Regions from separate parts of the Bacillus marinisedimentorum genome, predicted to be linked through region 1. Evidence: riboswitches for the same ligand, from Rfam matches in the RefSeq annotation. Region 1 holds a riboswitch; each other region holds the start of a gene.
The links. A riboswitch is a leader RNA that binds a small molecule or an ion and turns the genes downstream of it on or off. The one in region 1 is predicted to bind cyclic di-GMP.

Region 1 (5,943 bases):
TTATTTTCGGCTGAGGCGCCTCAAGCCTGATGTCATATTTTCGAAAGGCGGCTTTGTGTCCGTACCGGTTGTCATCGCGGGAAAATTGCTTGGTATTCCGGTCTTTATCCATGAATCGGATATTACCCCGGGCCTTGCCAACAAGATTGCGGTGAAGTTTGCTACCAGGATATTTGTCACGTTTGAAGAGGCAATTGCCCATCTTCCGGCTGACAAAGCGGAACATACCGGTTCGCCGATCCGGGAAGAAATTTTTAATGGGAGCAAGGACGAAGGACTGGAGTTTCTCGGTTTTCATGCAAATAAGCCGGTCGTTACGATCATGGGCGGTAGCCTCGGCTCGAAAAAAATCAATGATGCGGTGAGGGGATCGCTGGACCACTTGCTGGACCGTTTCCAGGTCGTCCACTTATGCGGAAAAGGAAATGTGGACAGCAGCCTAACAGGGCGGGAAGGATACCGGCAGTTCGAGTATGTAAGCGAAGAATTGCCGGATGTCCTGGCCGCAACAGACCTCGTCATTTCACGGGCAGGCTCGAATTCAATCTTTGAATTTCTGGCTCTCAGAAAGCCGATGCTGCTTATCCCGCTTTCCCGGCAGGCAAGCCGCGGCGACCAGATCCTTAATGCGAAATCATTTGAAAAGAAAGGCTTCGCTTCTGTCCTCGAAGAAGAAGAGCTTACATCCGAATCATTGCTGGAGCGGGTGGAAAACCTTTATGACAACAGGTTTGAATATAAAGACAGAATGCACCAGGAAGCAAAGCGGGACAGCCTGGACGAAATCATCCGCCATATCGAAAACGCTTAGGGTACGGTTCGGACGGGCAGGGGTATAGTAAAAAAACGGAACAGCGCAGAATGCTGTTCCGTTTTTGCTGACGGAAAACGGTATTAAAGTGTGGAGATATCAAAGCCGCCTTTTTCCCATGCCGGGAATCCGCCCTTAAGTATGATGGTGTTAAAACCTGCCATTTTTAGTACTGCAGCAGTCTGTGAAGCAGTTTGTCCGGAATAGCAGACGACTGCGACTTGCTTATCTTTCGGAATTTCCGCCATCTTTTGTCCGACCTGCGCAAATGGAATGTTCACCGCTCCATTGATGTGCCCCTTCGTGAAGTCCTCAGGGCTACGGATATCCAGAATGAAAAGCTGGTCGGCAGCAAGGCTGACTTGCTCGTTCATTTTTTCCACATCGATCATGTTCACATTTTCAGGGAGGTTGTTGAAGTACGCTTCTGCTGCTTCAGCAATGATAGCCGTTTCATCGACAACAGGCTCTGCTGTTGCTTCTGTATTTTCCGCACTTTCTTCAGCTGCCGCCGTATCATCTGCAGGCGCTTCCGCCTCTTCATCACCGCTGCAGGCTGTAAGGAACCCCGTCAAAGATAAAGACAGCACCAGCATCATAAGTAACGCTTTTGATTTTTTCCACCACATCTTGTTTCCCTCCGTTTTCGTTCAAAATAATGTTCAAACCCCAAAACAATGTCCGGACAACCAGCTTGCACCCCCCTTTAATTGGACTGCATGCTATGAATTGGACAACTTCATTTATGATTATACATTGCTGATATACCTTGCGGAGTAGGGCAGAACCATAGTTTGAGAAGTATTCACATGCTAAAGAATTTTTTTGGAACATTATCTTTGAACACAGATTATTTGTTGTTTTAACACATATGGATGCTATAATTGGCAACTTCGCATAGAAAAAGACAGGTGAGAAAGCAGCGGCTTCCTTTCCTGTTTTTTCCTAAATAGAAAATGAGCAGTTTCTCACTGCTCATAGCTGCATCCTGTTCCGAAAATGTTCCTATCACTTTCAAGTTTAGGTTGTTGGTTTTAAAGTTATCACTCCACATTTCTCCAATGCTTTCCGATAAGGAAAACTTAATAAAGCTACTTCATAGAAGATGCCGGTTCAGAGAGATAATCCGGTTTACCAAGCGCATAACCCTGGCCTAATGGGATACCGATATCATGGATGAATTCAGCAACCCGGACATCTTCAATCCCTTCCATGATCAGTTTTGTTTTAGGAGAAATAGACTGGACAAAACCTTTTAGGAAGGTCTGTTTACTACGATTTTTCAGAAGATTTTCAGCAAGGTACTTGTCCATTTTAATATAAGAAGGATTCAGCTCGAACAGCCGTTCAAAAGAAGATGATTCCTTCCCGAAGTCGTCTATTGCAATGGAAAACCCGTGCTTTTTCAGTTCTCTCACTTGCTTTTTAAATAACTGCATATCCGAAATTTTTTCAGCTTCGCTTATCTCAAACACCACCTGGCCGGCAGGGAATTTAAGTTTCCATTTCAATTGCAGGATTTCTTTTAAAAATCGCTCATCCATAAGGGTGGAAGGGAAGACATTCACGAACAAATGACACTTCCTTGTATATCCATTAAAAAATCTGACCACCGCCTGGTATACGGATCGCATATCCGCTTCATTCAAACTGTCATGGTTCGATTTTTCTTCAAAGTATGCTTCAGGGCCCATTTGCTGACCGGTTCGCAGGAGCGCTTCATATCCGTAAATTTTGTTGGCATCAAGATCATAAATCGGCTGGTACAGATGGTAAAACGTGTCCTTAAGGCTTTGATTTGCCTGCAAAGCCATCCCTCCTCTCAAAATAAAAAAGATATCCACGTGAAAAAAGCACACACGAAGATATCTCTTGTAATGTGTCTTTTTCGGCGGCCCGACTACCGTAGAACAATACCTTAGGTTCGTAGCTTTGCGTCCCTGCTTTTCAACAGGTTTGCCATTATCGAAAGTCACGATATTATTTAAATATTAATACATCCTACTTCAATCCTATATATCGACATAATTATTCATTTGTTTACCTCTTTTTATATAAAAAATGTTAAAAATAAAGTAAAAAAGAACTAACGAAGATTCGAGAGAGCAAGTCGTAAAATGAAAACTCCCTCTTGCTATAAAAGAGGGGGCCTACTTTGAGTCCGTGAGATTCCGGTTATCTATTTCGTCTCGCAGCAGTTCTATAAACTCTTCGGATAAATTGAATTCAAGTGCTATTTTGTAAGCATCCAGTAATTCCTTCCAATCCAACAATTTCAAACTATTCAAGCGATTCCCTCCTGTTCGTTAACCAGTAACAATTTTACACAATCCTTTCGAGGGCAATATGAACCAATCGTTAATCATATGTATTTGAGCTGATCACGGAGTTCCTTACCGACAACTGTAATCAAAACGTTCGCAAGCGGACTGCATTTGTTTAGGGCTTTTGAGGGTTGTAACTTCATGTTTTGCAAAAAACAAAGAACAGCTGTGATGAAGTGATCTCCCTCAGCACTACGCTGAAAACCGAACCTGTTAGTGGAATGGTTAAAGTTTGTTGTTGATCATTCGCCATACAGAGTAAATACAAAAAGAATGGAAACCATTGAAGAGAAAAGTGTAATTAATAGAGGGAGTTTAATGAGCCAAATTTATGGGAGTTATACTTTTGCTGCTGAATAACAGCATTGACCTTTAACATGCCCATTTTTTAAGATAAGAGGATTTTTGATATCAAAGAAGAATATATTAACAATAATTATTTATTGTGATACGATAAATAATGTCTTGAAATCATATTAACGCTAAATAAGCGAGGTGCTTTTTATGAAACATGGTTCACCCCTTTTTTTAAAGATAGCTGTTTTTCTTATTGGGACTCCAGTTCTTGCGTTAAGTGTATTTGGGTTGGTTTGGTTAGCCGATCATCCTGTAAATCCCGATTATGCCTATATACTGTATCCCATAGTAGCAGGTTTGTATGTAACAGTAATACCGTTTTACATTGCATTGTTTAATGCGTTCAGGCTTTTAAGTTATATTGATAAGAACGAAGCTTTCTCCCAAATTTCTGTTAAAGCTTTAAAGAATATAAAATACTGTGCAATCACAATCAGTGCCTTTTATGTGATAATGATGCCATTCGTTTTTCTCGCAGCAGAGCTGGACGATGCCCCGGGTCTCATAATAGTCGGAATGGTCCCTATCTTTGCTTCAATGGTGATCGCAGTATTCGCTGCTGTTCTTCAAAGGCTTTTACAAGAGGCGATTATTATAAAATCAGAAAATGACTTAGTGGTCTGAGGTGATACCAATGGCAATCATAATCAACATTGATGTGATGCTGGCTAAAAGGAAAATGAGCGTGACGGAACTTTCTGAGAGGGTTGGAATAACAATGGCAAACCTTTCAATATTGAAAAATGGAAAGGCAAAAGCAATCAGGCTTTCAACGTTAGAGTCAATTTGCAAAGCATTAGAATGCCAACCTGGGGATATTTTAGAATACAAAAATGATGAAGACACAAAAGGATAAACAAAACATAGCAAGAAATGAAAATGAACCTGGTAAAACAGCAAGGGGTTCCGATAAGATCACAAAGTGAAAAAGCCTTAGAATAACTCCATCAGCAAGAGAAGGCCGACTCAATTAACGGAGTCGGTTTTCTAATTCGAAACAATGTCATCTTCAACTAAAGTACCGTTTAGCGGAATGAATAGGATAGTGTCTACTGGAACTTACCTGTACCTTTCCGCTGCAGGCTTTCGCTTACACTACGTGCCACAAGTGCGGCATCCGTCCCTGTTTCCCACCGATCGCACTCACGGTGTCGCCTTCGCCGCCGCGTCTTTCATCAAGTGCAAAACAACATCCTCTTTTGCGCCGTTTAAACTAATGGTTATCTAGTCGAAAAGGAAATAAAACGATTTTCCACTGCAGACACTACCCTATAACCACATTAAATACGGTGCAAATCTTTATTCACACAAACTTTCAGGATTTTTCACAATTGTTTGCTATTCTGTGGCTAGACCAATATCTGGATGGTAGATTATATGAAGATAATAAAGTTATTTAAAAGAAGAAAAGGCGTTGAATTGAGCCCTGTTCTGATAAGCGGTTTTCTTTTCGTGTTTTCATTCTTTTTCCAGACAACGGCGGCTGGTGCCGAATCGGTTGTCAGGCTGCAGCCGGGCGATTCGGTTCAGCAGGCGGTCGATCAGGCGGAAACCGGTGACCGGATTGTGCTGGAAAAGGGGACATACCGCGAAAACGTGACGATTTCCAAATCGGTGGTCCTTGAAGGGGAGAAGGGCGCTGTCATTGACGGGGGCGGAAGAGGCAGCATCATAGAAATCATCTCTGATCACACGATTATAAAGGGATTGACCCTTTTGGCAAGCGGACAGACTGGGAATGATGCAGGCATCCATGTATCCGGAGCACACAATGTAATTGAAAACAACACGCTGCAGCGTGTCCATTTTGGCGTATACGTAGAGGAAGCCGAAGGCAACGTCATCCGGAATAACAGGATAAACGGTTATCCTGTCCATTTTTCCAGGCGCGGCAACGGGATTCACCTTTTCAAAGGATCCGGCAATGAAGCATCCGGGAATGAAATTACAGGCATGCAGGATGGCATTTACTTCGATTTTGCCAAAGAGAGCAAAATTGAAATGAACCAGATCAGCGATTCGCGCTACGGTCTCCACTTGATGTTCGCAGAAGGCGGCGAAGCTGAGGGAAACACGCTGTCTGAAAATATAACCGGCCTGATGGTCATGGGAACGAAAAATATTAAGTTCGAGCGGAACACGGTGACCCGCCAGTTAAATTACCGGGGGTATGGTGTCCTTATCTTCGATTCGGAAAAGATCGAGCTGCTGAATAACAGAGTGGAATATAACAGCACTGGGCTGAGCCTGCAGGATGCCAGGGATAGTGTCATCAAAGGGAATCTCTTTGCCGGAAACCATATCGGCATCCACTTAAAAGACGAAAACAGCAGAAACATGGTGAGTGGAAACCGGTTTACCGGCAATGTCGTCCAGACGAAAATTGTGGAACAGAAAGAACCGCTTGATGACGGTTCTTCAGGGAATTACTGGGATGATTACCGCGGATTC
Region 2 (5,943 bases), on a different contig from region 1:
TTGAATTATCACGGGATTTTTGCTTGATGATTTCAATGATTTCCTTTTCCGGCAAGCCTTTTTCCTCTTTCAGCAGCTTATACATATTCAATGTTTCCACATCGCGGTAATCATCAATTTTATCAAACTTCGGGTTTGTCATGCCGAATTCTTCACCCTGAAAAATGTAAGGGGTTCCCTGCATCATATGAATCGTTGTCGCCAGCATTTTTGCCGATTCATTGAAATACGTCTTGTCATTTCCGTATCTGGTGACGACCCGCGGCTGATCATGGTTACACCAGAACAAAGCGTTCCAGCCTCCGCCCTTGTACATCCCTTCCTGCCATTTCGTAAGAATACGTTTCAGAGCAAGAAAGTCCATCGCACCCAGCGCCCATTTTTCACCATTTGGATAGTCCACTTTCAAATGGTGGAAGTTGAATGTCATACTCAGTTCTTCCCGCGCGGGGTTGGAATATTTCACACAGTCTTCTATTGTCGTGGATGACATTTCACCGACTGTCATTGCCTCGTACATTGACAGGACTTCCGTATTCATTTCATGGAGATATTCATGGACGCGCGGGCCGTCTGTGTAAAACTTCCTGCCGTCGCCGGAATCATCATCCGGAAAGTCCTGGTTTTTAGAAATCAAGTTGATGACATCCAGCCGGAATCCATCAATTCCTTTCTCAAACCAATAATGCATCATGTCGTACACTTGCCGGCGGACTTCTTCGTTTTCCCAATTCAAATCTGCCTGGGTTACATCGAATAGGTGCAGGTAATATTGTCCTGTCTGCTCATCATATTGCCAGGCATTACCTCCAAATTTAGACTCCCAGTTCGTCGGCGGGTCTCCGTTTTCCTTGCCGTCTTTCCAAATATAATAGTTGCGGTAACGATTATCCTTGGATTTGCGAGATTCCTGGAACCATTCATGCTCAGTAGATGTATGATTCACGACCAGGTCCATGATGACTTTCAGGCCGCGGCCATGTGCTTCCTCAAGCAGCCTTTCGAAATCCTCCATTGTTCCATACTCTTCATGGACGGCATAATAATCACTGATATCATAGCCGTTATCACGCTGGGGAGATTGGTAAACCGGTGTCAGCCACAACACATCGACACCAAGCTTTTTAAAATAATCAAGCTTTGCGATGATACCCGGAATGTCACCTATTCCATTTCCGGTTGTATCATTGAAACTTTTCGGATAGATTTGATATACAACGGCTTTGCGCCACCATTCTTTGTAGTTCATACTAAAACCTCCAGACATCGTTGGTTGGTAGTCTATATTGAAACGGCACTGGCTGAACAGCTCTCGCCGATTCCAGCATAAATCGCTGCTGACGATGGCCTCTGTCCGATTGCATTGTTCATTTATAAGCATACAAGTGACTGCGGGCGAACAGAAGAAACAAGGTCCGCTCCGAGGAATGAATGGGAAGGCTTATCTGGAAGCCTGCATAGGAAGTTGGTTCCCCTGTAAGACTATCATCTAATATGACCTTGCCGAAAAACGACAATCCGGTTTAACACAGCTTGATGAAAAATAAACAATAAGTTCTGTATCGGTCTTATGAATTTTCCCTTAAAACAAAAATAAATCACGTAAGCGGTTTCGGTTAATCCTTTCATCCAAAGTATACTTGTCTATACAAGTAGAGTCAATTCTGCAATTAAATTTTTTACTCGTATAGGGGAACAGTTATCTTACGATTACAGGATAAAGTAACGTTGTATCTGATTTACCCCGTTCGCGGTAAAGGATAATCCTCACCATTCCCGAAAAGGAATGAATACAAGCCAATCATTTACGGAAACCTTTTTTGGCCATTTGTCCAACGAATGAATGATAATTTTGAAATAAATTTAAAAAATAGGGTAAATATGGTATTATAACTTAAGATAACCCTGGTTACACCGATATAATGGGTAGAGATATGATAAAAGGCAAATTAAGTGAAAGCTTAAGACGCAAAGCTACAGGGGCTAACCGATTCCTCGCATGCCAGCCAGCTGCTCGCAAACTTCTGGTCAATCGACCGGAAAGGGTGATGTGAAATGAACCGCCACAAACGGCTTACAACAGAGATAGAGGAATTACGGCAAAATCTTTATAAAGCGGCTTCGGCAGCTGAAACGTATACATCCGCGGAAGTGATCAATTTGAGTAAGAAGCTTGATACTAAACTTAATGAATTGACAGGCTATATACAGCAATCAAGCACCGGCCAGACATCATAGGAAGGTGTTATTCGAAGTACCCTGTTTCAGCATGTGAAACACAAGCATGAAAAAAGACGGCTATGGCTTTGCCGTCTTGATCAGTCGCGCTTTTTAGGTTTGGCGTGCCATGCTTCGCCAAATATTTCCCCGTCAGGTCCAACATGGTACATTGCCAGCCAGGATGCCTCCTTTGCTCCATCCAGGCTGATGTAAACTTCCCACCCATCACTCGCTGCATTATTTTCCACTTTAGACACTTGCATCTTGTCTTTCTGAGCATTTTCGACACTGTATTCCATCATATCCTCTTTTGCCTGACTCAAGGCAATTTTTTCAGCTTTTTCACTCGTGATCTCCTCTGATGCCTGCACTCCGCAACCCGACAGCAAGATGAATGAACATATGAAGACAGCTTTGAGGTTACTCATTCTTTCCCACCTTTGTTTCTCGTTTACTATTCTTTACCCCAATTTTTGAAAATTCACTCATAGGCAGGGGAAAACTGACACAGAAGATGGTTATTGAAAACGAAAAAGAGGCCCCACGGCCTCTTTTAATGAATCAATGGTTGTCTTTATAAATGACTAGCAAACCTTCCAATTTACTTCCGTCATCTGAGGTAATGCCATATCTTACATCGAGGATTTCCGCATCCTCATTATCCCGGAACCACCTGTTCGCTTCTTCCGCATTGTTGAATCGTACAATCCTTGTCTCTCCAGCTTTAACATTCAAAGGCATTTTTTACAACATCTCCTTCAATTAGTCTCCGAAATTCTTTTCCCTTGCAGGTTAACATCCAAACAGGGTTTCGTCATTGCGGCTTAAGTACCTTTTTCCAGTTCCTCTACCTTTTTATCTGCCGCTTCCTTGAAGCACTTTATCGTTTTGACAAACACTACAGCTGTGTATGCAGATGCGGCAAAACCAGTTGCAATCTGCCATTCGTTCCAGCTTGCATTTGCAACATATACCCCTGATGCAACAATGTATAAAAATGTAACGAGGGCATGAATCTTCCAGGCAGGGTATAGAAATTGAATCAAGCTAACAATGGAAAAGGTGACAGTCAGCCAGGCCACTATGTATATGCTCATAAAGAAAATTAAATCCAAGCGCTCCCCTTCTTTCCAAACTTGAATGTTTTAGCCTTTTATTGCTTTACCCTATTTCGGATTGTATTATTCTGCATTTTCGTTACTACCTTAGATTCTTGTTGAAAATATGAATTCCTGTCATTTTTTCAAATTTAGAACTTTTGTTGGCTGGCTGACATCCTCCATCAGACAAAAGACATACAGATGCAGAAGAGGCGCTCGTCATGCAGCAGATTATACAGAAATCCATTTGATTTCCGTTTCACCGGCCGCTTTTTCAGCTTTATGGAAAGGGGCAGCACGCAACGTTTGGAAAGAAATTTCTAATGAATAATAATCCCATATTTCTCCATAATAATTCCCGTTTCCGCTTCTTCCTCCTGCAAAAGAAGAAAAAGTATACAAATATTGTTCTGAAAGGGATCGGCTCTGTGCACTCGGCAGCATCTCAATTGTCGTAATCGTGCTCCTCACTGTGCGTCCGCTTTCATCCACAACCGTTTCCACCTTGTAAACGACCGGCTTTGCTTCCAGGAAACGTTCTGTTTTCAACGAAGCTTCATGAAGGGAAAATTGCTGTGTACACCCGGCAAGGATTATAATCGCGCTTAGAAATGGTAAAATGGTTCGTTTTATTATGAACATCGTTTTTCATCCTTACGATTCAAAAATGGTATGTCTTCTTTACTTTAAATCTGATGCCGTACAATTACACACAGCAAATGACCGGGAGATTGGTCCATTGTTGTGATGAGTGCGAACACTCGCTTGGATATCCAGTTTTTTGGAGGATTTGATGAATATATTCATATCAGGATGGAGCAATGGCTTGTTAAAAAAGAACAAATGCACAAGGCGCCCGCTTAGCAGCGTACGCATAAGCGGGGTACCCGCAGGGAGGTCCTCTTTCCTCCCGGAGGGGATCACCCACTTATGACGCAGCCGCTGGCGCTGGACGATTCCCTTCTTGCTTTTTATCCACAACATTTAAATTTTATAATATCCTTAACAGTGAAAAAGGCTTCTGCGAAGCAGCGCTTTGGAAAGGAAGTTGATTTCAGCTGCAGATACTCCCTTTCAGGGGGGCGTACAAGAGCGGCGTCCGTTCCTGCTTCCGAATGACAAAGAGCGCTTTAACAAAATAAAGATTATATAGAAAAACGGTCAGTGGCTTAACTTAAACCTCTGACCGTTTTTCATATGTGATTTAGTTGTTATTTGGGTGGCGAAAGAAAATATTTTAATACATATGTGAGTAGGCTTTTTTCTCTTCAGGATCCCAGCTGATGATGCTGATTGGTTCGTCAAACGACTTTACATAAATGTAAATCGGTACATAGCCAGGAAGTGCGCCTGTTACAACCTGGTTGTACAGATATTCCGTAAACGCGACTTTTTCCGCATAACTTGTAATTTCCACCGGCATTTCAATCGTCAGCTGTTGAAGCTGGTCGCCTTCAAACAAAGCCCTGGTCACGACCGGTATATCAAAAAGCGGAAAGCGTGACTCCATGATTGTTTTGAAGTTCGCAAGTTGGCGGGACAGTTCAGGATCATGCTCGTTTCCCGCCTTTGAAGGAAACAAGAACGTTTCCCGCTCCGTCTGTTCCCACTCCTTGATATTTGCCTGTCCTTTTTTCAAAAGGGTTTTAGCCAGATAATGGCCAGGTGCGACATCATTTTGGGCCCCTTGCTGGTATATGGCGAACACAATCGGAATATTATTCATTTCTTCCGTTTGCCGGAGGCGCTCCGCCACTTTTGACGCAGCCTTCATTCCTTCCTTTTTCGCCTCTTTATCGCTGATTTTAACCTGGTCTTTATGAAGAAGGCCTTGCTCATCAATAATCGTCAAATAGTCCACACTATTGACAACAATTGAAATGGCAGCGCCTGCAAGCTTCCCATTTTTCGTTACATAATTTTGTTCGTGGATATATCCAATTACGGAAGGATTCTTTTTTGCCTTTTCCATGTTTTCTTCCCAGGAGTCATTTTCACCGAAGTTCAGCGCAGGGTTCAGGCCTTCTTCATACGTTTTGCTTTTTCGCTTCAGCCATTTGCTGAGTTCGTCCTCTGACAACACTTGTCCTTCCCGGTATAAATAATCATCAGGATCAAAATAGTCCTGGGCCAGTTCCATCAGCCCCGTCTCCATTTCATCAATATCAGTTTCCGTCTGAATTGACTTGGGAAGATAACCGCGGGCAGCCCCCGGTTTGTAATCAGAAATTGTATAATAAGCGGTTGAACCGACAACTTCCTCTGTTTCAATACGCTGATTCACATTATCTTTTTCCTTATCGGGAAGCGGCGAGCATGCCGACAACAGCAGGAAAGAAGAAATACAAATCATAACTAAACGATTCTTCAACATCAATCGTCTCCTCTTAATGATGTAGCAAAATCTATCATGTTTGCTTTTTCAATACTCCAATAGCAAGCAAACGCCTCAAACCACATTTTATCATCCATCGGGAGAAAGTAAATGAAATAATTTTTTTGTAAATGAAAAGTGTTTCCACCCCTATATTCCCAAATGAAACGTCGATTTATATATTGCGATAAGATTTTGGTTGGCAAACCATAATCTGATGCAGGTATGGAATAATTCCATGCCCGCTTT
Region 3 (5,943 bases), on a different contig from region 1:
GATCTTTTCCCGCAAGCCAAGCGTTTCCAGCGTCTCAAGCATCCGTTTCGTATTTTTCAGGGCTGCCATTTCCAGATTGGTCAACAGCAGGATTTCATCGGCCTGCTCAAACAGATGGACACTCCGTTCGGTCAGACCCACCTCAGTATCAGCAACTACATAATCGAACTGTTCAAGAAGCAGTTCAAGGATTCGGCCGAGCTTTTCGTTCGTTACAAGGTCTGCATATTCAGGACGTTCCGGAGCCGGGAGTACCTTTACGCCGCTTTCATGTCCTGTCAAATAACTTTCCATGCCGATTGCATCCAGCCTTTCCGCTTCTTCAGCCGCATCCTTAATTGTGATGCCAGCCTGCAAATCCATCGCAAGGCTGATATCGCCGAATTGAAGATCGGCATCCACCAGCGCGACATTCTTGTTTTTCTTTACGATGGCGGCAGCGAGATTAACGCTCAAGGCCGTCCGGCCGGATCCGCCTTTGCCGCTGCAAACCGCGATCAATTTACCGTTCTTATTCGTTTGCTTCTGTTCCGCCGCCATCATTTTCTCCTCCTTTATCGGTTACTCTGGAATGGAGCGTGATATGGATCGGCCCCCGTTCACTTGCATTCACCAGCTTCACTGCCTCATCTGCAGCCAGCTCGAGCGTCACTGATGTGTATTCAGCGTACTCGTCCCCTTCTTTCGTTTCCACCATTTTCCTGCCGACGGCCAGCACCCGTTTTTTACTGAGCAGCAGTTTAGAAATGACTTTCTCCTCTTCCCCTTCTTTCTTCACTTCTGAAAAAATCACATCGACGTCATCTTCCGGTTCAATTAAATTGGAAACCGATTGGACAAGGTTGACGCCGATTGATACCGCCCTTTTGCCAGCTGTTACCTTACGGGAAACAATCAAACTTTCATCTTCAGTTTCCTGAAGATGGTGCGAAAGCACAATTTCATCCGTTTCAAGCCGTGCTGTTGTCACTTTTCCTGCAGCATCTTCCATCGATAATACTGCATTTGGATGAACAGCTTGCTGCGGCACATCCACTTTTTTAAGCATATTTTCAAAAAGCGCCGTATTCTTTCCGACAGGTTCTTTTACCGCCACCACCTGCACAGTCTTTTCGTCCGCCGCCGCAGCAGCATCAAACCGTTCCATATATTGATAGAATAAAAAGGTTGTAATAATACCCATCAATATTGCAGCAAATAAAGTGAATTTTGACCGCACTCTGTATCACCTACTCTATTAATCTAATTCCATAAGCACCGCTGTCACGGACTGATCCATCAATAAAACCCGTTCCTGTCCGTTTGATGAACATCCCTGTGATCGCCGTATCGAGCAAATCCATCGGCTCGGTAATGAAGAAGTACGCAAAACCTGTGACTTCCACCTGTTTCATCTGGTTTGATTCCTGGTTGTACGGCTTGTATACAGGAATGAGAAGGACCCTTGAACAATCCCTGTCAATTGGATCGCCTTCATTATAAGGACATTGGTTAACAAGCTCCTGAATGACCGTCCTTGTTTTGCCGGCAATGTTGCCGGTTTCGGTTTCAAGGATGTCACCAGCCTTGATTTCCTCGTCATATCCACTGCGCAAATTCTCTTCATACGTTTTCGCACCAGGGCCTCCGAGTGCAAGGATGCCGAACACGCCTGTATCCACTTCGGTCTCATCCACTTTCAATTTATATGTCCTGCCGAACTCGAGCGGGATGGAGTCATCAATACCAAGCGGAGCTGCGCCTGCAGCCCGTGCCATCGGCCCGATCCCGGCGGCTGACTCCGCATCGACAGGAGCAGACTCGATACCGAAAATTTTCGCAAACAGAAGCGGCACATCTTTTTGCAGATTGACCCGGACGGATTGTCCCTTCACGACTCTCACAGCCTGGAGGCTCGGGTCCTCATCATGGGCCGCCAGCACATCGTGTACAATCGCCGTCACTTCCGCCTCCTCACCCGTCAGCTCCTGCGCCCCCGAAAGGGCTGCGGCATTGGCCGTTTTCTGCAGATGGCTCTTCGTGTAAAACAGCATACCGCCATCGAGCACAAGCCCAGCCATTGCAAGCATGGCCATCATTCCGATTGCGGCAAGCACCATGACATTGCCGCGTTCATCACCTGACAATTTTTTCAGCTTCACATTCAACAGCGCCACCTCATTCTATCCGAATTGTCGAATCGGCCGAGATCGGGATATTTCCAGAAAGAATCGTGGACAAGACCGGTGTTACGAGATCGACGGAGTAATCGAAATGGACCGTGATATACTCGCCTGAACGCCTGCCGTTATCTGCAGTGACGCTGATAGTCAATTGTGTGTTTTCCCCCTGGAAATAGTCCCTTGCAAACGTTTCCATTTCAACCTCCGTCTGCCCGAGCCCGCCGAGCCTCACCGTTTCCTGGGCCGCCAGCTGCATATGGATGCTGTAATAAAACACGCGCCCGAAATCAAAAATGCCGGCCATGATAAACAGCATCACCGGAATGAGAAGGGCAGTTTCAACCAGCGCCTGGCCCCGTTCATCCTTTTTCACAGCATCATCCCCTCTTTCCACAGCAGGCTGATGACCGCACCCGCCGCGATGGCGACACCATACGGATACGTGCCGCTCAGATTGCTTTTATCCAGAAGCAGCGGCATGTTCACGCCGGACTTCCTGGCGGTGAAAAAATAAAGTATTGCCGACAGCCTGCGGAACGCCCCGCGCCGAAACAGCATGATGAACAGCGCCATGACACCGCCGGCAAGCGCCATGTAAATGCTCGTATTGGCAACAAATACCGGGCCTTTGACCGCGCCGATTACCGCCAGCAGCTTCACGTCCCCCGCCCCCATGCCGCCCATGAAATACGGGATCAGCAAAATCGCAAACCCGAGTCCGAAGCCGGCAAGTGAATCAAGGAAGCCCGCTGCACCATCCGTAACTGAACTGATCAAAAAGGCGGCGCCAAGAGCTGGAAACAGCACCGCATTATAAATTTTCCGGCTCCGGATATCGGTCACAACACAGACTGCCAGGATCACAATCAGCAACAATGTCGCCATCTCCTGTGCCTCCTTTCCTTATTTCAAAAAAAGCCCTGCGCTTCCTGTGCGCAAGGCTTTCTTATCCAGGCTGTAATTATGGTGTAGTGGAAGAACCTGAATTGGCATTTGTAAGTGCAGTTTTGGCATTTTCGAACAGAGTGGTAATTTCCCCTCTCATCGCAACCAATATCCCTACAACTGCAATCGCAATAATACCTAGAACCAGACCATACTCCGTCATACCCTGTCCTTCTTCTTCAAAAAGAAGGCCTTTCATCTTGTTCATCATAAGTCGTTTCCTCCCCTTCTTATTCTCGTCAAAATCATTCCCGGATTGATTCCTGTTCTTTCGATCGTTCCTGCAGGCAGCTCGATGGCTGAGGCTGCCTCACTGTACACTTTGCTCACTCTTTTTGGTTGCATGTTTTCGAGTACAGCCACCACTTCAAAATGGCTGTCAACAAAAACAACATCGATGGCGTAATTCATGAAAAACGTGTGGATCGAACGGCAGGGTTGAATATGAAGTGCAGAACCGGCTGGAAACGCCCGTGTGAACATCAAACCTTTCAATCTGGAAAAAAATGAGTGTGCATTCGTTATCCGTTCAGCAACGACAATTCCGTTCGCCGTATTCAGCAGCTTCATGTCCGGGATCACCTCCAGCAAAAAAAATTAACCCCGCCTTTACCGAAAGCGGGGTTAGATGAAAATCCATCAATATGCATAACGACCCCCCTATTAAATCTTTCGGTAACTGGCTGGCATAGTGCAAATGCACCTTAGCCCCTGTAGCTTTGCGTCACTGGTTTTCACCAGTTTTGCCTTTATCGAGATTCAGCGAGAGATGTCGTTGAATCCGATATGTTTCTTTGACTCCATCATAAAGTACGACATACTTTTTAACCATCAAGCCTTTTCCTTATCTTTTCCTGTCATTTTATTGTGAATTTAGAATCAGTTTTTGTTGGCCTGAGTAAGTTTTTTGTGCATTTTGTACCTCTTAGAAAAAGTCTGTAAAATAAGCATTTTTCCACTGAAAAAATACATTGATTTATCCGATATATATAAAGTGTCTTTTTTCATTTTCCCTACCCTAATAGATCAGCATTTTCCTCTTTCGGACATTGAATCAGACTGAAAACCTGCTTTAATCGGGCAATCTTCTCCGAGAAAAGTCCTATTCGTAGACTACCTTGATTTTATGTCCGTATATTTTCAATTAAGATTGATCTTTTATTTCGGATAGTTATATTCACCCCCATTTATCCCACTTAATTTCCTATTAAGAGCTAAGACATAACTTCCCGGAGAAGAATGGCGCAACTTTCAAGCAGCCTGCATGAAAGTTGCGGGTTCAGTTATCGGATAGCAATCTATTTCAAGGCAGGATAGTGGAAGAAGAAAAATGACATTCCTGAAGTTTGTCCTTTCCTTTCCGTTGCAGGCATTCGCTTTCCGCGGGGCGTCCGGCAAGCCTCCTCGCTGCGCTGCGGGGTCTTTCCTGTTCGCTAGTCCCGCAGGACATTGAATAAGCTTCCTTGAATCCTCACCGCACGAAGAAATCGCTCTTTATTTTCGAGGAGTCTCATGCCTTCCACTCCAATCCGCTTAGTTGCCAGGCCAAACATTCCAATCCCATTTTAATGAACGTTTTGATCAAGCATCTATCAATCGATCATATCGTACCAACCAAGCGATAGACGATAAAAATGCCTCAAGTCAGAGGAGTTTAGATCATTATAATTATTTCCCCTCTACACTGGTACCTACGGGAGGCAAGAAGAATCGGTATACGATATACGCTATGAAACGGTTGCTTTCCAACCATTCGTTGCCCTTGATGGTGTAACAGGCGATTTCAGTAAAGCGAAACAAACGATATGCAGGAATGTTGATACTGCCAACCATGTCGCGTTATCTTCATTCCAGCGCTGTTTCTCTTTTTAAGTATTTCAATTTATTACGATGTGGCTTGGAAACGTTGCTCATTCACCAGTTGATTGGAGCGGAAGGGGGTGAGACTCCAGCGGGAGTAGCGGGACAGCTGAGACCCCGCAGCGTAAGCGAGGAAGCTCAGCGCCCGCCCCGCGGCAAAGAAGACACTGTGAGTGCGACCGGAGGGAAGCAGGAACAGATGTCGCCCTTGTGCCCTTGGGTGAAAGCGGACCCCCTGCAGCGGAAATCAACAGGTACCATCACATTGCAAAAATGTATGTGAAAGCAAACTGAAGTTGGACCTTATTCAACAAACGGGGGCTTTAATTGAATAAAAGAATATAAAAAGGACGCTTGGAAAATAAAAATCCAAGCGTCTTTTGTTTGCTATTTATACTGTTAATTATGGTGCTGAAAGTAGTGTGTTTTTGCATGTCATTTCACATGTTAATTTAGATTTTCTCCACAGTATCGGAACTACTTAGTGAGAAACCTGGACGTTTTTATCGGCTATTTTCCCTTTGTGATTTCTAACTGAATCCAGAAGCTAAATAGCTGGTGAATGATTATGCGATGCAGCGTCTTCTCTCTCAGAGCTGAACCAGCTAGCAAGAAAGAAGGCTGTTATTTACAATCAAACTCTATGAAGGTTAGGACAGTCCAATAGAAGATAGATTATAATATATAACGGTCGATTTTTTGGACCAATTCTACAATTTCCGGTTTGCTTACCTGGTCCTCTGCGCCCACCCGTTCACCTTTATGCCGCAGTTCATTGGTGATCAGCGATGAAAAAATGATGACAGGCAGCTTTTGCAGGCTGCTGTTTTCTTTAATGCGGCGGGTGAGGTGGTGGCCGTCCATTCTCGGCATTTCGATATCGGTGATGACAAGCTGAATCTCGTCTGCCGGGTCAATGCCTGACGCAGCCAGGCTTTCAAGATGGTCGAGTGCCGCTTTCCCGTCTTCAAACAGC

Region 2: it holds a riboswitch for cyclic di-GMP, as region 1 does, so the genes downstream of both, A4U59_RS07075 (aspartyl-phosphate phosphatase Spo0E family protein) here and A4U59_RS00710 (EAL domain-containing protein) in region 1, are expected to answer to the same signal.
Region 3: it holds a riboswitch for cyclic di-GMP, as region 1 does, so the genes downstream of both, A4U59_RS06395 (DUF192 domain-containing protein) here and A4U59_RS00710 (EAL domain-containing protein) in region 1, are expected to answer to the same signal.

The regions. Positions count from the first base shown of each region.
Region 1 is NZ_LWBL02000005.1:50,352-56,294, reverse strand. Features, by position in the region: gene A4U59_RS00720 (undecaprenyldiphospho-muramoylpentapeptide beta-N-acetylglucosaminyltransferase) at 1-811, shown strand, start outside; gene A4U59_RS00715 (rhodanese-like domain-containing protein) at 895-1,440, opposite strand; gene A4U59_RS00710 (EAL domain-containing protein) at 1,903-2,619, opposite strand; cyclic di-GMP riboswitch class I at 2,699-2,782, opposite strand; gene sda (sporulation histidine kinase inhibitor Sda) at 2,962-3,081, opposite strand; gene A4U59_RS00705 (DUF2975 domain-containing protein) at 3,640-4,116, shown strand; gene A4U59_RS00700 (helix-turn-helix domain-containing protein) at 4,127-4,348, shown strand; gene nosD (nitrous oxide reductase family maturation protein NosD) at 4,870-5,943, shown strand, end outside.
Region 2 is NZ_LWBL02000024.1:13,341-19,283, forward strand. Features, by position in the region: gene treC (alpha,alpha-phosphotrehalase) at 1-1,249, opposite strand, end outside; cyclic di-GMP riboswitch class I at 1,934-2,018, shown strand; gene A4U59_RS07075 (aspartyl-phosphate phosphatase Spo0E family protein) at 2,056-2,238, shown strand; gene A4U59_RS07080 (hypothetical protein) at 2,319-2,648, opposite strand; gene A4U59_RS07085 (hypothetical protein) at 2,782-2,961, opposite strand; gene A4U59_RS07090 (hypothetical protein) at 3,045-3,317, opposite strand; gene A4U59_RS07095 (hypothetical protein) at 3,552-3,962, opposite strand; gene A4U59_RS07105 (CamS family sex pheromone protein) at 4,558-5,691, opposite strand.
Region 3 is NZ_LWBL02000021.1:5,554-11,496, forward strand. Features, by position in the region: gene A4U59_RS06365 (CpaE/TadZ family protein) at 1-540, opposite strand, end outside; gene cpaB (Flp pilus assembly protein CpaB) at 512-1,219, opposite strand; gene A4U59_RS06375 (pilus assembly protein TadG-related protein) at 1,230-2,141, opposite strand; gene A4U59_RS06380 (TadE/TadG family type IV pilus assembly protein) at 2,158-2,535, opposite strand; gene A4U59_RS06385 (A24 family peptidase) at 2,532-3,047, opposite strand; gene A4U59_RS06390 (Flp family type IVb pilin) at 3,124-3,318, opposite strand; gene A4U59_RS06395 (DUF192 domain-containing protein) at 3,315-3,677, opposite strand; cyclic di-GMP riboswitch class I at 3,779-3,865, opposite strand; gene A4U59_RS06405 (chemotaxis protein) at 5,643-5,943, opposite strand, start outside.